Regions from separate parts of the Mesorhizobium sp. 113-3-3 genome, predicted to be linked through region 2. Evidence: predicted binding sites of a transcription regulator. Region 2 holds the regulator's gene; each other region holds the start of a gene.
What was found. Region 2 encodes LexA, which represses DNA repair genes until DNA is damaged. Its sites were predicted from a motif close to TGTTCNNNNTGTGTTCNG; they were not measured.
Positions count from the first base shown of each region.

Region 1: parE (DNA topoisomerase IV subunit B) is a predicted target of LexA. The motif match lies at 2,296-2,313, and genes of this name have one in related genera.
Region 3: JG746_RS03820 (YifB family Mg chelatase-like AAA ATPase) is a predicted target of LexA. The motif match lies at 1,817-1,834, and genes of this name have one in related genera.

Region 1 is NZ_AP023243.1:3,866,703-3,870,910, reverse strand. It holds gene JG746_RS18815 (type II and III secretion system protein family protein) at 1-1,182, opposite strand, end outside; gene cpaB (Flp pilus assembly protein CpaB) at 1,219-2,124, opposite strand; gene parE (DNA topoisomerase IV subunit B) at 2,384-4,208, shown strand, end outside.
Region 2 is NZ_AP023243.1:4,105,016-4,109,223, forward strand. It holds gene JG746_RS19940 (ComEC/Rec2 family competence protein) at 1-1,453, shown strand, start outside; gene lexA (transcriptional repressor LexA) at 1,447-2,184, opposite strand; gene JG746_RS19950 (pyridoxal-phosphate dependent enzyme) at 2,539-3,507, opposite strand; gene JG746_RS19955 (GntR family transcriptional regulator) at 3,504-4,208, opposite strand, start outside.
Region 3 is NZ_AP023243.1:824,862-829,069, reverse strand. It holds gene JG746_RS03825 (TetR/AcrR family transcriptional regulator) at 1-132, shown strand, start outside; gene JG746_RS03820 (YifB family Mg chelatase-like AAA ATPase) at 195-1,727, opposite strand; gene JG746_RS03815 (cupin domain-containing protein) at 1,950-3,203, opposite strand; gene JG746_RS03810 (RiPP maturation radical SAM C-methyltransferase) at 3,196-4,208, opposite strand, start outside.

The sequences.
Region 1 (4,208 bases), 240 kb from region 2:
CGACGAGAACAGCGCCCCGAGCACCGGCATCTTGCCGAGACCGGGAATGCGCGACGTGGTGATGTCGTTCTGCGACTGCAGCAGGCCGGCGATCATGAAGCTCTGGCCGTTCTTCAGGTCGACCGACGTCTTGGCGCGGCGCACGATGAAGCCCGGCACCGAAATGCTGCCGATATTGTAGGAGGCCGACGCGTCGATCGAAGAGACTTCCGGCGCGATGTCGAGGCTGACCAGCCCGTCCTTGAGCACGGTCGGCGTGAAGTCCAGGCTGACGCCGTATTTCTTGTAGCTGACAGAGATCTTGCCATTGTCTTCCGAGACCGGGATCGGGAATTCGCCGCCGGCGAGGAAGCTCGCTGTCTCACCGGAGCGGGCAATAAGGTTCGGTTCCGCCAGCCGTCGGGCAAGGCCGCGCTCTTCCAGCGCCTTGATGGCGATATCGATCGACACGCCGTTCGACAGCAGACGGCCGATGATTTCGCCGGTGCCGGCCGTCGGCACGGTTCCCGGATCTATGGAGACATCGCGCCCGCCGAGGCCATAGGCGAAATTGGCGCTGTATTTGGCGCCCAGGTCCTGCCCTGCCTGACGGTTGATCTCGACGAAGCGGACATTGAGCTGAACCTGCTGCGACGACGAGATGTTGACCGAATTGATAACCTCCTCATTGCCGGAAAAACGGCTGGCAATCTTGTTTGCCTTTTCGGCGGCGACCGCATCATCCGCCTCGCCCGACAGCACGACACGCCCATTGGCTGAACCGACCTTGATCTTGGCGTCCGGCACGCTGGCGCGGATGGTGCTGGCCAGTTGATCCGTATCGAGCGTCACCTCGATGTCGACGGTGCCGACGAGTTGCTTCTTCTCGTCGAACAGCGCAATGCCGGTGGTGCCGAGATTGTTGCCGAGCACGTAGAAGGATTTGTCGGTCAGCGGATTGACGTTGGCGATCTCGGGATCGCCGATGACGATCTGGTAGAAGGCGGCACTCGTCACGATCGTCTTGGGTTTGCCCTTGGCGACCTTGATCGACGCATTCTTGGTCGCCGAGACATAGACGATTTCATTGTCGGCCTTGGCCGTGCCGGGCAGAGCGAGCGTCCCGCTCGCAGCCAGCGCAACCGCCATAGCCAGCGTGCACCCGAAGCGCAACCGGCCCGTCACTCGAAATAGGGTACGCATCACCATTGCCATGTCCCGTCCGGTCCCCACCGGCCTTTACTTTTGGTCTCGCGCAGGAACCTGATATTCCTCGGCCTTCGTGCCGCGCGTCACGATGATCGTCTTGAATTTTGGCTTCTCCGGCTCCTTGGTCATCGCATCGAACAGCGAGCCTGCCGCGGCCTGAGCCTTGGCCGCCACCGATCCGCCAAAGGAAGAGATGGTGGTGACGCCGTTCTTGCCGTCACCGCCTTCGCTGGCGGAGCGCAGTGACAGCGACAGCGTACCGACGGTACGGGCGAGCGCCACTTTCTGCGCGCCTTCGGTCGTCACTTCGATGGTCACGGAATTGGTGATCTGCGGCGTCGTCTGGCGCTCGTCGGCGCCCTGGCCGACGCTCAGCACCTTGGCGTCGGCAACGACGATCTCGGAGGTGATGGTCGAGCCGGCCGCGCCTTGCGCGTTCTTGGCGACTTCCTGGATCTCGCCGGCATCGCGCGTCAGCACCACATCGACGCGGTCGCCCGGCGTGACAAAGCCGCCGACACCGGCGATCTCGTCGGTGCGGATGGTCACGGCCCGCATTCCGGGCGTCAGCATGTTGGAGAGCGTCGCGCGGCCGTTCGGCCCCGACAGCTTGGTCAGCAGCACCGGTTCGTTGACCTCGATCGGCGAGAGCACGATGCGATTGCCCTCGCCGAGCAATCCATCGATGGTGGCAAAGGCGCCTTGCGGCAAGGAATCCTCCGGCCAGGGGATTTCGATCAGCTTCGTGCGGTCGAGCTCCATGCCGTAGCGCAACGGCGCGTTCGCAACCACGATGGTCTTGAACTCGATCCTGGGCGGTGCCGGAGCGGCGATCGACGCCGTCTTCTCCTCGGCATCGGCCTTGGCCTGGCTCTTGACCCAGAAATCCGCGGCAAAGATCGAGATCGCGCCGAAAACGGCGGCGATACCGATCATCGTTATGGCCTTGCCCCTCACGCCGAAAACCCCTGGTGCCCGTCGTTTCTTGTTATGTTGGGCTCACGCTAGTCCGCTTTGTTAAAGAATCAGGAATGTCTAACGGGCGCATTCGACCTATTTCCGCCCGCTTGGTTATCGAATGGTTTTAGGATAAGACGGGTCAAATCCCCGAACGTAACAGGAACCTCCGTCGCTTGGCGCCGCAAAGCGTGGCAGTATCGACGGGTGATTCGCAGCATCGGACCCGATGGCAGGCATGGACGACAACAACGATCTCTTCGGCAATATGGACAAGCAGCCGCAGCCTGTTCGCACACCCGCGCGCCCGGCCGACCCGCTGGTGCAGGCCGCAGCCAAGCGTCCTGCGGCGACCAAGGATGGCAGCGAAGGCTATAGCGCCGCCGACATCGAGGTGCTGGAAGGCCTGGAGCCGGTGCGCCGCCGGCCAGGCATGTATATTGGCGGCACCGACGACAAGGCGATGCACCATCTGTTCGCCGAGGTCATCGACAATTCGATGGACGAGGCGGTTGCCGGCCATGCCACCTTCATCGATGTCGAACTGTCGGCCGACGGGTTTCTGACCGTTACCGACAATGGCCGCGGCATCCCGGTCGATCCGCATCCGAAATTCAAGAAGCCGGCGCTCGAAGTCATCATGACGACGCTGCATTCGGGCGGCAAATTCGACTCCAAGGTCTATGAAACCTCGGGCGGCTTGCACGGCGTCGGCGTTTCCGTGGTCAACGCGCTGTCGGACCATCTCGAGGTCGAGGTCGCGCGTGGCCGCCAGCTTTACCGCCAGCGCTTTTCGCGCGGCATTCCGGTAAGCGGCCTTGAGCAGCTCGGCGAGGTCCACAACCGGCGCGGAACGAAAATCCGCTTCCATCCCGACGAGCAGATCTTCGGCAAGGGCGCGGCCTTCGAACCGGCGCGGCTCTACCGCATGACGCGCTCGAAAGCCTACCTGTTCGGCGGCGTCGAAATCCGCTGGACCTGCGATCCCTCGCTGATCAAGGAAAAGGACCAGACGCCGGCCAAGGCGGAGTTCCATTTCCCAGGCGGCCTGAAGGATTATCTCAAGGCGTCGCTCGGCGACGACTTCCAGGTGACACGCGAAATCTTCGCGGGGAAAAGCGAAAAGCAAGGCGGCCATGGCTCGCTCGAATGGGCGGTGACCTGGTTCGGCGGCGACGGCTTCATCAATTCCTACTGCAACACCATCCCGACCGGCGAAGGCGGCACCCACGAGGCCGGCTTCCGCAACGTGCTGACGCGCGGCTTGCGCGCCTATGCCGATCTGGTCGGCAACAAGCGCGCCTCGATCGTCACCTCCGAAGACGTCATGATCTCGGCGGCCGGCATGCTGTCGGTGTTCATCCGCGAGCCCGAATTCGTCGGCCAGACCAAGGACAGGCTGGCGACGATCGAGGCAATCCGCATCGTCGAGACCGCGATCCGCGATCCGTTCGACCATTGGCTGGCCGACAATCCGCAGGAAGCCTCGAAACTGCTGGAATGGGTGATCGCGCGCGCCGACGAGCGGGTGCGCCGGCGCCAGGAAAAGGAAGTGTCGCGCAAGAGCGCGGTGCGCAAATTGCGCCTGCCGGGCAAGCTCGCCGACTGCACACAGAACGCGGCGGCCGGTGCCGAACTGTTCATCGTCGAAGGTGACTCCGCCGGCGGCTCGGCCAAGCAGGCACGCGATCGTGCCAGCCAGGCAGTACTGCCATTGCGCGGAAAAATCCTCAACGTCGCCAGCGCCGGCAACGACAAGCTGGCCGCCAACCAGCAGATATCGGATCTGATCCAGGCGCTCGGCTGCGGCACGCGCTCAAAGTACCGCGACGAGGATTTGCGCTACGACCGCGTGATCATCATGACCGACGCCGACGTCGACGGCGCCCACATCGCCTCGCTGCTGATCACCTTCTTCTACCAGGAGATGCCGGCGCTGGTGCGCGGCGGTCACCTCTATCTGGCGGTGCCGCCGCTTTACTCGATCCGGCAAGGCGGCAAGGTCGCCTACGCCCGCGACGACGCGCACAAGGACGAGCTGCTGCGCACCGAATTCACCGGGC
Region 2 (4,208 bases):
CGGCATCTATCACATCATCTCGATCTCCGGACTGCATATGGCGCTGGTTGCCGGCACCATCATGGGTCTGCTGCGCGGCGCCTTCGCGCTGTTTCCGGATTTTTCCGCGCGTCGGCCGGTGAAGAAATACGCCGCCGCCGCGGCCCTTTTCTCGATCGCGGCCTATCTCGTCATTTCCGGCGTCGTCGTTGCCGCCGAGCGCAGCTTTATCATGCTGGCGGTAATGCTCATTGCTGTCCTGTTCGATCGCGCGGCGCTGACTATGCGCAATCTGGCGATCTCGGCGATCGCCGTCATTCTGGTGTCGCCGCACGAAGTCGTCGGCCCGAGCTTCCAGATGTCGTTCGCCGCGACCGCGGCGCTGGTTGGTGCCTATGCCGGCTGGGCGGATCACCATGCGGGAAAGACAAGACCGCCACCGCCAAAGCGATCCCTTCCGGGCTTTCTCACACGAAAATTCCTGCTGGCGACGGGCGGGCTGGCCATGACCTCCATCATTGCCGGCTGCGCCACGGCGCTGTTTGCCATCTGGCATTTCCAGCGCGTGTCGCCGCTCAGCCTGTTCGCCAACCTGGCCGTCATGCCGATCGTGTCGCTGATTGTCATGCCTTTCGCTGTTCTCAGTTCTCTTGCGATGCCCTTTGGCGCCGATGGCCCCTTTCTCTACGTGATGGGCAAGGGCCTGACGGCGATGATCGCCATATCGGCTTGGATATCGGAACGCTCGCCGATCGATGCCGTCGGGCTGATTTCCCAGCACTCCGTGCTGCTGGTGACCATCGCACTGGTCATCGCGACAATGGCGACGACCTGGCTGCGGCTCGCGGCCGTGCCATTCGCGCTTGCCGGCCTGCTGACGGTGTCGGATACGCGCACGCCGGATGTGCTGATCTCGGAAGATGCGCGGCTGGTTGCGCTGCCAATCGGCGGCGGCGAACTCGCTGTCAGCCGGGCTCGTCCGAACGAATTCACCGTCGACAACTGGAAACGCGCGCTGACATCCGAAACCATCGTCGTGCCGGAAATGTTCAGCAAGGCGGACGGGCAATTCGACATTGCCGATGCGGTCAACCTGCCGCCGGGAGCGCCATTCTATTGCACTGACGGTGTCTGTCTTGCCCGGCATCCGTCCGGCGCGATCATTGCGCATGTCGAAGACCGCAAGGACACCTGGAAGGCCTGCGGTTTTGCCGATCTGATCGTCGTCAATGACGCGACGGGCTATGATGCCTGCCACAATCCGCTGGTTCTTGTCGTCACCAAACGGCAACTGGCCCGCAAGGGCAGTGCCGCCGTCTTCTTCGACCGCCAATCGGCGACCGGTCCGCCAATTGTCAGCTTCGCGGTGGACGGCCCGTACCGGCCCTGGCACGAGCAGCGAAAATTTTCACGCGAGGCGAGGGGGCTGCCGCCCTATCAAAAACCCGAAAAGCCGTCCGCTCCTGCTCAGTAACGCCGGATCAGCCCGACCAGCTTGCCTTGCACCTTGACCCTGTCCGGTCCGAAGATACGCGTCTCGTAGGCTGGGTTGGCGGCTTCAAGGGCGATCGAGGCGCCCTTGCGGCGGAACCGCTTCAAGGTTGCTTCCTCCTCGTCGACCAGCGCCACGACGATCTCGCCCGGGCTTGCCGTGTTGGCATTGCGGATAATGACCGTGTCGCCATCGAAGATGCCGGCCTCGATCATCGAGTCGCCCTTGACTTCCAGCGCATAGTGCTCGCCGCCCATGATCATGTCCGGCGGCACCGAGATCGAATGCGTCTGGTGCTGGATGGCATCGATCGGCACACCGGCGGCGATGCGGCCCATCACCGGGATCGAAACGGCGGATACCGCGTCGTCGTCATTGCCGGCCGCCGGCAAGCGCGACGGCGCCGGCTTGATCTGGCGGCCGAGGCCGCCCTGACCGAGACTACCCTGGATGACGCTCGGCGAGAATTTCTTTGCCGCGTTGAGACCCGGCGCGATCGAATCCGGCAGCCGCAGCACCTCCAGCGCCCGCGCCCGGTTGGGCAGCCGGCGAATGAAGCCGCGTTCCTCCAGTGCCGTGATCAGGCGATGGATGCCTGACTTGGAGGCGAGATCGAGCGCTTCCTTCATCTCGTCGAAGGAAGGCGGAATGCCACTTTCCTTGAGCCGTTCATGAATGAACATCAGCAGTTCATGTTGCTTGCGTGTCAGCATGGCGGCCCCCAAGGCATTGAACGAAGGGTGTGAACCAGAATCGAAAAACAAACCCAGAACAAACACTATCTGTTCCAGTTGTGTTCCGCAACTGTTTAAAGTTTAATGAATTTGTTAAGGCCTCAGAAATTATCTGGCCCCCGGCAGCAGGGGGCAAGCGACCACGGCGCCATCGGCACATGCATTGAAATTATTTTGGTTAATGGCCTGTGGCCTACCCCAGGGTGCGCTTTGGCATCAGGCGTTTGAGAGGCGTCCGCGGGGCGAATTTGAACGGTGTATCGATCCATTTCCAGCGGAACGAAACGAAACCAAAACGCCAACCATCGCTGGCTATCCGGGAATAGAACGCATTCAGGCTTCCGGCACCGCGCCGGCCAATACCTGCGCATAGGCGCCGGCATCGATATTGCCGCCGGAGATAACGCAGACAACATTGCCCGTTGCGTGCTCGCTGCGCAGAGCGGCGGCGAGCGAGGCGGCACCGGCACCTTCGGCCACGATCTTTGCCTTCGAGAACAACAGGCGCATCGCTTCCGTGACCTGCTCGAGACTGACGGCAATGGCGCCGTCGATCAGCTGATTTGCCAATGGCCAAAGGCCGGGCACCAACGATGGGCCGCCGATGCTCTTGATGAAGGAGGGACGCGTCTTAATCTCGACAATGCGTCCGGCCGCCAACGCCGCCGTGACCGGAGCCGCGTTTTCGTCCTCGACCGCAAACACCTTGGCCTGGCCTCGCATCGCCTTGACCGCACTGGCGACGCCTGACGTCATGCTTCCCCCGCCATAGGGTGTCAGGACGCAATCGACATCGGGCAGATCTTCGACAATCTCCAGGCCAATGGTTCCGTTGCCGGCAAGCACCGCCTGATCGGTGACCGGGTTCACGAGAAGCTCGGCGCCATCGGGCCGTTCGGTTCCGACTATGTAGCGCCACCATGTCTCGTGCGAGACGAAACGCACGTCGCCACCAAGGCGGCGGACCCCGTCGATCTTGGTCCGGGGTGCGTCGGCATACATGTAGGCGGCCATCGGAACGCCAAGCGCTCTTGCCGCCCAGGCCATTCCATAGGCCATGTTGCCGGAACTGATGGTCGACACGCCGTGCCTGAGTTCATCGGCGTCGCGGCAAAGCAAGGCGTTGAGCGCCGGCCTGATCTTGAAGGCGCCGATGGGCGACAATGTCTCGAGCTTGAGAAATATAAGCTGATCGGGCCGGCCGAGATCAGTGCGCAGCAGCGGCGTGCGCGGCAGCCAGGCGCGCAGCCGGTCACGGGCCGCGACGATCTCGTCAAGTGTCGGACGCCGCGGCAGCGTCATCCGGAAACCGCTTTCAGACTGCCAGCGCGTGCGGCGTAGGTGTTGGCGCCGTTGTCTTCGCTGTGGACATAGACATGAAGCGTGTAGCCGATATGCGCCGTCATCAGCGCCTTTGCCCGCTCGACGTCGCGATCGAGCGCCGCTTCCATGATCGCGGTGTGATGCTCGATCGCGATCGCCTCGCGCAAGGCGTCCATTGCCTCGCCATAGCCATCCTTGAGGCCGGCCGCCGCCCGCAATGTCGGCGCCAGGCCGAGAAACCGATGATGCCGCCGCAACTGATCGGCGATCGTCGAGCGGAAGCGCAAAAGCCAGTTGGATGTCGCCGCGCTGAGCAGCGCCGCGTGGAAGGCCTCGTGGCTCTCGTCCCATTTGTCGACGGCCGCATCGGAAGGGTCGTCGACCGCGGTCTTGCAACGGGAGAGCCGGTAGTGGGCGGTGACGACCGCGTCCTCCCATTCCCTGCCGCCATTCGCGATCGATTCCAGGAACAGCGGCATTTCGACAACCATCCGCGCGCGCGCCAGGTCCTCGAGCTCGGTGCGCGACACGGGGGCGACGGTAAAGCCGCGATTGCTGATGGCGGTGACCAGGCGCTCGGCTTCTAGGCGGGACAGGGCTTCCCGCAGAGGCGTCCAGCCGACGCCGTATGTGCCGCGCAGCGCGCTCAGCTTGAGGGGCGCCCCCGGCATGAGACGGGT
Region 3 (4,208 bases), 3.3 Mb from region 2:
CGCGTCGAGGCCGAGGCCTTCATGGCAACCGTGCATGGCGCAATGCTTTCCGCGCGCGCTTATGGCGATGTCTTGACCTTCGGCATGATCCTGACGCCGACGCTTCAGAAGTTGATTCCGGCGACCGTTTGATCCGGGCAAAAGCGGATCGGTCCGGAGAAAACGGACCTGGCGAAGCTGGCAAATGCCTTCGACTACGCCGCCTGCGCAACGCGCTCCGAACTCATGCGATAGGAAATCGCCTCGGCCAGATGGATGCGGCCGACGGTTTCGCTGGCGTCGAGGTCGGCCAGCGTGCGCGCCACTTTCAGCACGCGGTGGTAGGCCCGCGCCGAGAAGGCGAGCTTCTCGCTGGCATCCTTGAGCAGCGACAGGCCAGCGGTATCGGGCATGGCGATGTCTTCGATCACGGAAGGCGCGCAATGGGCGTTGGTGGTGGCGCTGGTCACGCCGAGCCGCTCGAAACGCTCGCGCTGCAAGGTGCGGGCACGTGCCACGCGCAGCGCCACATCAGCACTCTTCTCCGCCCGGTCCGGCCTTATCAGGTCGCTGGCCGAGACCGCCGGCACTTCGATCCGCAGGTCAATGCGGTCGAGCAGCGGACCGGAAATACGCGCTTGATAATCGGTGCGGCAGCGTTCGCCGCGCAGGCAGCGATAGCCCGGTTCGCCGGCCATGCCGCAGCGGCACGGGTTCATCGCCGCCACCAGCTGGATGCGCGCCGGATAGGTGACGCGGTGGTTGGCGCGCGCGATCATGCAGTCGCCGGTCTCCAGCGGCTGGCGCAGCGCATCGAGCGTCTGCGGCGTGAATTCGGGGAATTCGTCGAGGAACAGCACGCCGTGATGCGCCAGCGACACCTCGCCCGGCCGCGCGCGCAACCCGCCGCCGACCATCGCCGCCATCGAGGCCGAATGGTGCGGGGCGCGGAACGGCCGCCGGTCGGTCAGCTTGCCTTCGCCGAGTTCGCCCGCCACCGAGGCGATCATCGAGACCTCGAGCAATTCCTTCGGCGCCAGCGGCGGCAGGATCGACGGCAGCCGCTGCGCCAGCATCGATTTTCCCGAGCCGGGCGGGCCGACCATCAAGAGATTGTGGCCGCCGGCCGCCGCCACCTCCAGCGCCCGCTTGGCGGTCTCCTGGCCCTTGATGTCGGCGAGGTCGGGCAGGTCGCGCGCCGCGGCATGGATGCCGGCTTCGGGGCGCGACAACACCTGCGTGCCACGGAAATGATTGGCGATGGCGATCAGGCTGCGCGGCGCCAGAATGTCGAAGTCCTTGCCGGCCCAGGCGGCCTCAGGCCCGCAGGCGAACGGACAGATCAGGCCCTTGCCCTCGGCATTGGCGCCGATCGCCGCCGGCAGGGCGCCGGCGACGGCGGCAATCGTGCCGTCGAGCGAGAGCTCGCCCAGCACGACATAGCCGGCCAGCATGTCGCCCGGAATGGCGCCAAGCGCTGCCATCAGGCCAAGCGCGATCGGCAGATCGTAATGGCTGCCTTCCTTGGGCAGGTCGGCTGGCGCCAGATTGACCGTCACCTTCTTCGACGGCATCGACAGGCCCGACGCATGCAGCGCCGCCTGCACCCGCTCGCGGCTTTCGGCCACCGCCTTGTCGGGCAGGCCGACGATCTGCATGCCGACCTTGCCCGGCGCGATCATCACCTGCACGTCGACCGGCACGGCCTCGATGCCCTGGAAAGCGACCGTGCGAACCCGCGCCACCATTTCCCCACCCCAAATAAGGGCCGCAACCCCTGCGATTGGCCCGGAACGTGGGCCCTCGCGGAAGACAATCACAGATTGCCGGTCAAATCAAGAACATTACAGGAACAGGCAAACGCAAGGGTTGCGGCGGGATTGAGCCCGGTTGCAAAAACGGAACATGGTTAATACGAAGTGAAAACGGCTCGCTCCACCGTCTCTGTCGGCGCCGCGAAGTGGCGCGTGTCACGCACGATTGGCGGCCTGGCGGCTCCGCCGGGAGGGCGTCACCCTTTCGTTCGCCGCCTCTGCCGCTCCAAGACGAACGATCGTCAGCAGTCCCTCGCGAACGAGGCGTGCGGCGAGCACCACCTTGTCGGTATCCGCCAGACAATCCGGCAGGTCACGGACTGCGAATTTCGGGGTCTCGGCGATGAACCGAAGTGCGGGCTCTATGGCTGCAGGCCCCGAGACCACGTTGCCGGGGTAGTGGATGGCTGCGGAGCCTCCGCTCGAGGTCACCTTGCACATCATCCCCGCGCGCTGGGCGACAAGGCTGCCCGGGTTCAGCTGCGGCAGTTGCTCCAGTGTGGTGAAATGACCGTCCGGTTGAGGCTGACCATTGGTCAGGAGCCGCTGACCCACCCGCCAGATCGAGGTCTCGCAATCGGCCATGTCCGCAAAAACCGACAGAAGGGCCTTGAACGGTTCGCGAAAATCCTTCGCATCACGATCCAGGAATCGCGGTGGCAGCGCCTGCCGGAAGCGGCTGTCTTTCCGCGTCGCCATCGTCAGCGCTTCCGAAAGCACATCCGCCCAACGAAAGACATGGACACCGATCGTCAGGTGCAGCGAGGCTTCGCCGAGCGTCTGCGCCTCGTGCGCCAAGCCGCGGGGCAGGTAGAGCAGATCGCCCGCGACAAGATCGATGGGGTCGCGTGGTTCTCCTGCTTCGCCTGGCGAGAGGGCCGAAGGAGTATCGGCGAGGGGAAGAACAACCGGCGTACCGTAGATCCGCCATCTCTTGGAGCCAGCCAGCTGCAGCACGAAGACATCGTGCGTATCGAAATGCACCGGAAATGCCTGTGCCCCGGGTGGCGTCATGTAGAGATTGGCTGCCACCGGGTAGTGCAGCTTGCTCTCCAGTTCCTTGCAGAGGGCCGAGACCTGCTTCCAGCGCAGATCGAGACGGTCGACGCTCAGCGAATAGCCCTCGCCATGGTAGGACCGATAGATCATGTACATGTTCGGCACGCCATCACCCGTTAGCGGCAGTGCCTTCGAAATGACGCGTCCATCGCGCCACTGGACGAGACGCGCATTGCCTCCGGCCGTGAAGGCGAGAAGCGCCTCGATGTCGGACATCCCAAACAGCGACGCGTAATAGTTTCCATCCCGGCCCGCGACGCGCAACGCATCGGTTTCCCAGTGACCGTCGTAGAAGGATTGCGTGCGAAACGGGGCAAGCAGCCGCGGCAGGTCCCAGGAGCCGTTACGCATGGACAGGTTCCTTCGAGGCGTTCCGCTCCAGATGGTGAATCAGGCGGCGTCCGAACACATCGGGGAGTTCATCGAACAGCTTGCGCACCGACTTTGCGACATCGGAAGGCGGTTCGTCACCCGCGGCGAGGCAATCCGCCAGCATTTCGATGCGCGGGCTTCCGTCGACAGCGAGCGCCAGATATCGATCATCGAGATAGATCACGAGGCGCAGGCCGACGAGCCTCTCGACAATACGGTGCAGGGAAGCTTCGGATGCAGCTCGACCGGCCGCGGTCAGCGAGCGGACGATCGCGGCGAGCGACGCACCATCCTCGCAAAGATGATAGACCTCGCGATCGAGGCCGGCCAGCACGATCCGCTTCTCGACCGACACGGGCCGACGGTCGGCGATGATGATCTTCTCGCCGTCGTCGAGATAGACCAGCGCTTCATGGGCATTCAACGCCTTCCAGCGACCGACCGCGTCTCGCAAATCGCTTAGGTAGATTTCGGGCATCTCGCCATCGCGATAGTCGAAGTCGAAAAAGTAGACCAGATTGGTGAGCTCGTTCTGTGCGAACGGATAGATGTAGCGGTAGGCCGCCATCGGGCGGACACTGCCGACGCCCATTTCCGTCGCGTGCTCGAAGAGCGGGCTGAAGCGGTCGAGCCGAACGCAGCCCACATAGATCGGCGGCGTCAGATGGACGATGAGTTCCGTCAGGTCGGCCTGACGACGGTATTCGTCCGGATCTTCGCCGGGAAACCCGCCAAGGATGTTCCAGCTGGGATGCACGAGATACTCCGCGCACAGGCGCAGGAGCCGGATGTTCTGGTAGGCGTGCACGCCCTTGCGCATGAGATTGAGGGTGGCGGTGCTCAGGCTCTCGATGCCGGGCTGGATCTGTGTCACGCCGGATTGCCTCAGCAAGCGAACGTGCGACCGGTTGAGGTTGGCCTTGGTCTCGTAGAACAGCGTCACGCCGAGATCGCTTTTCGCCAGCCTCGGCAGCACGGACTGGA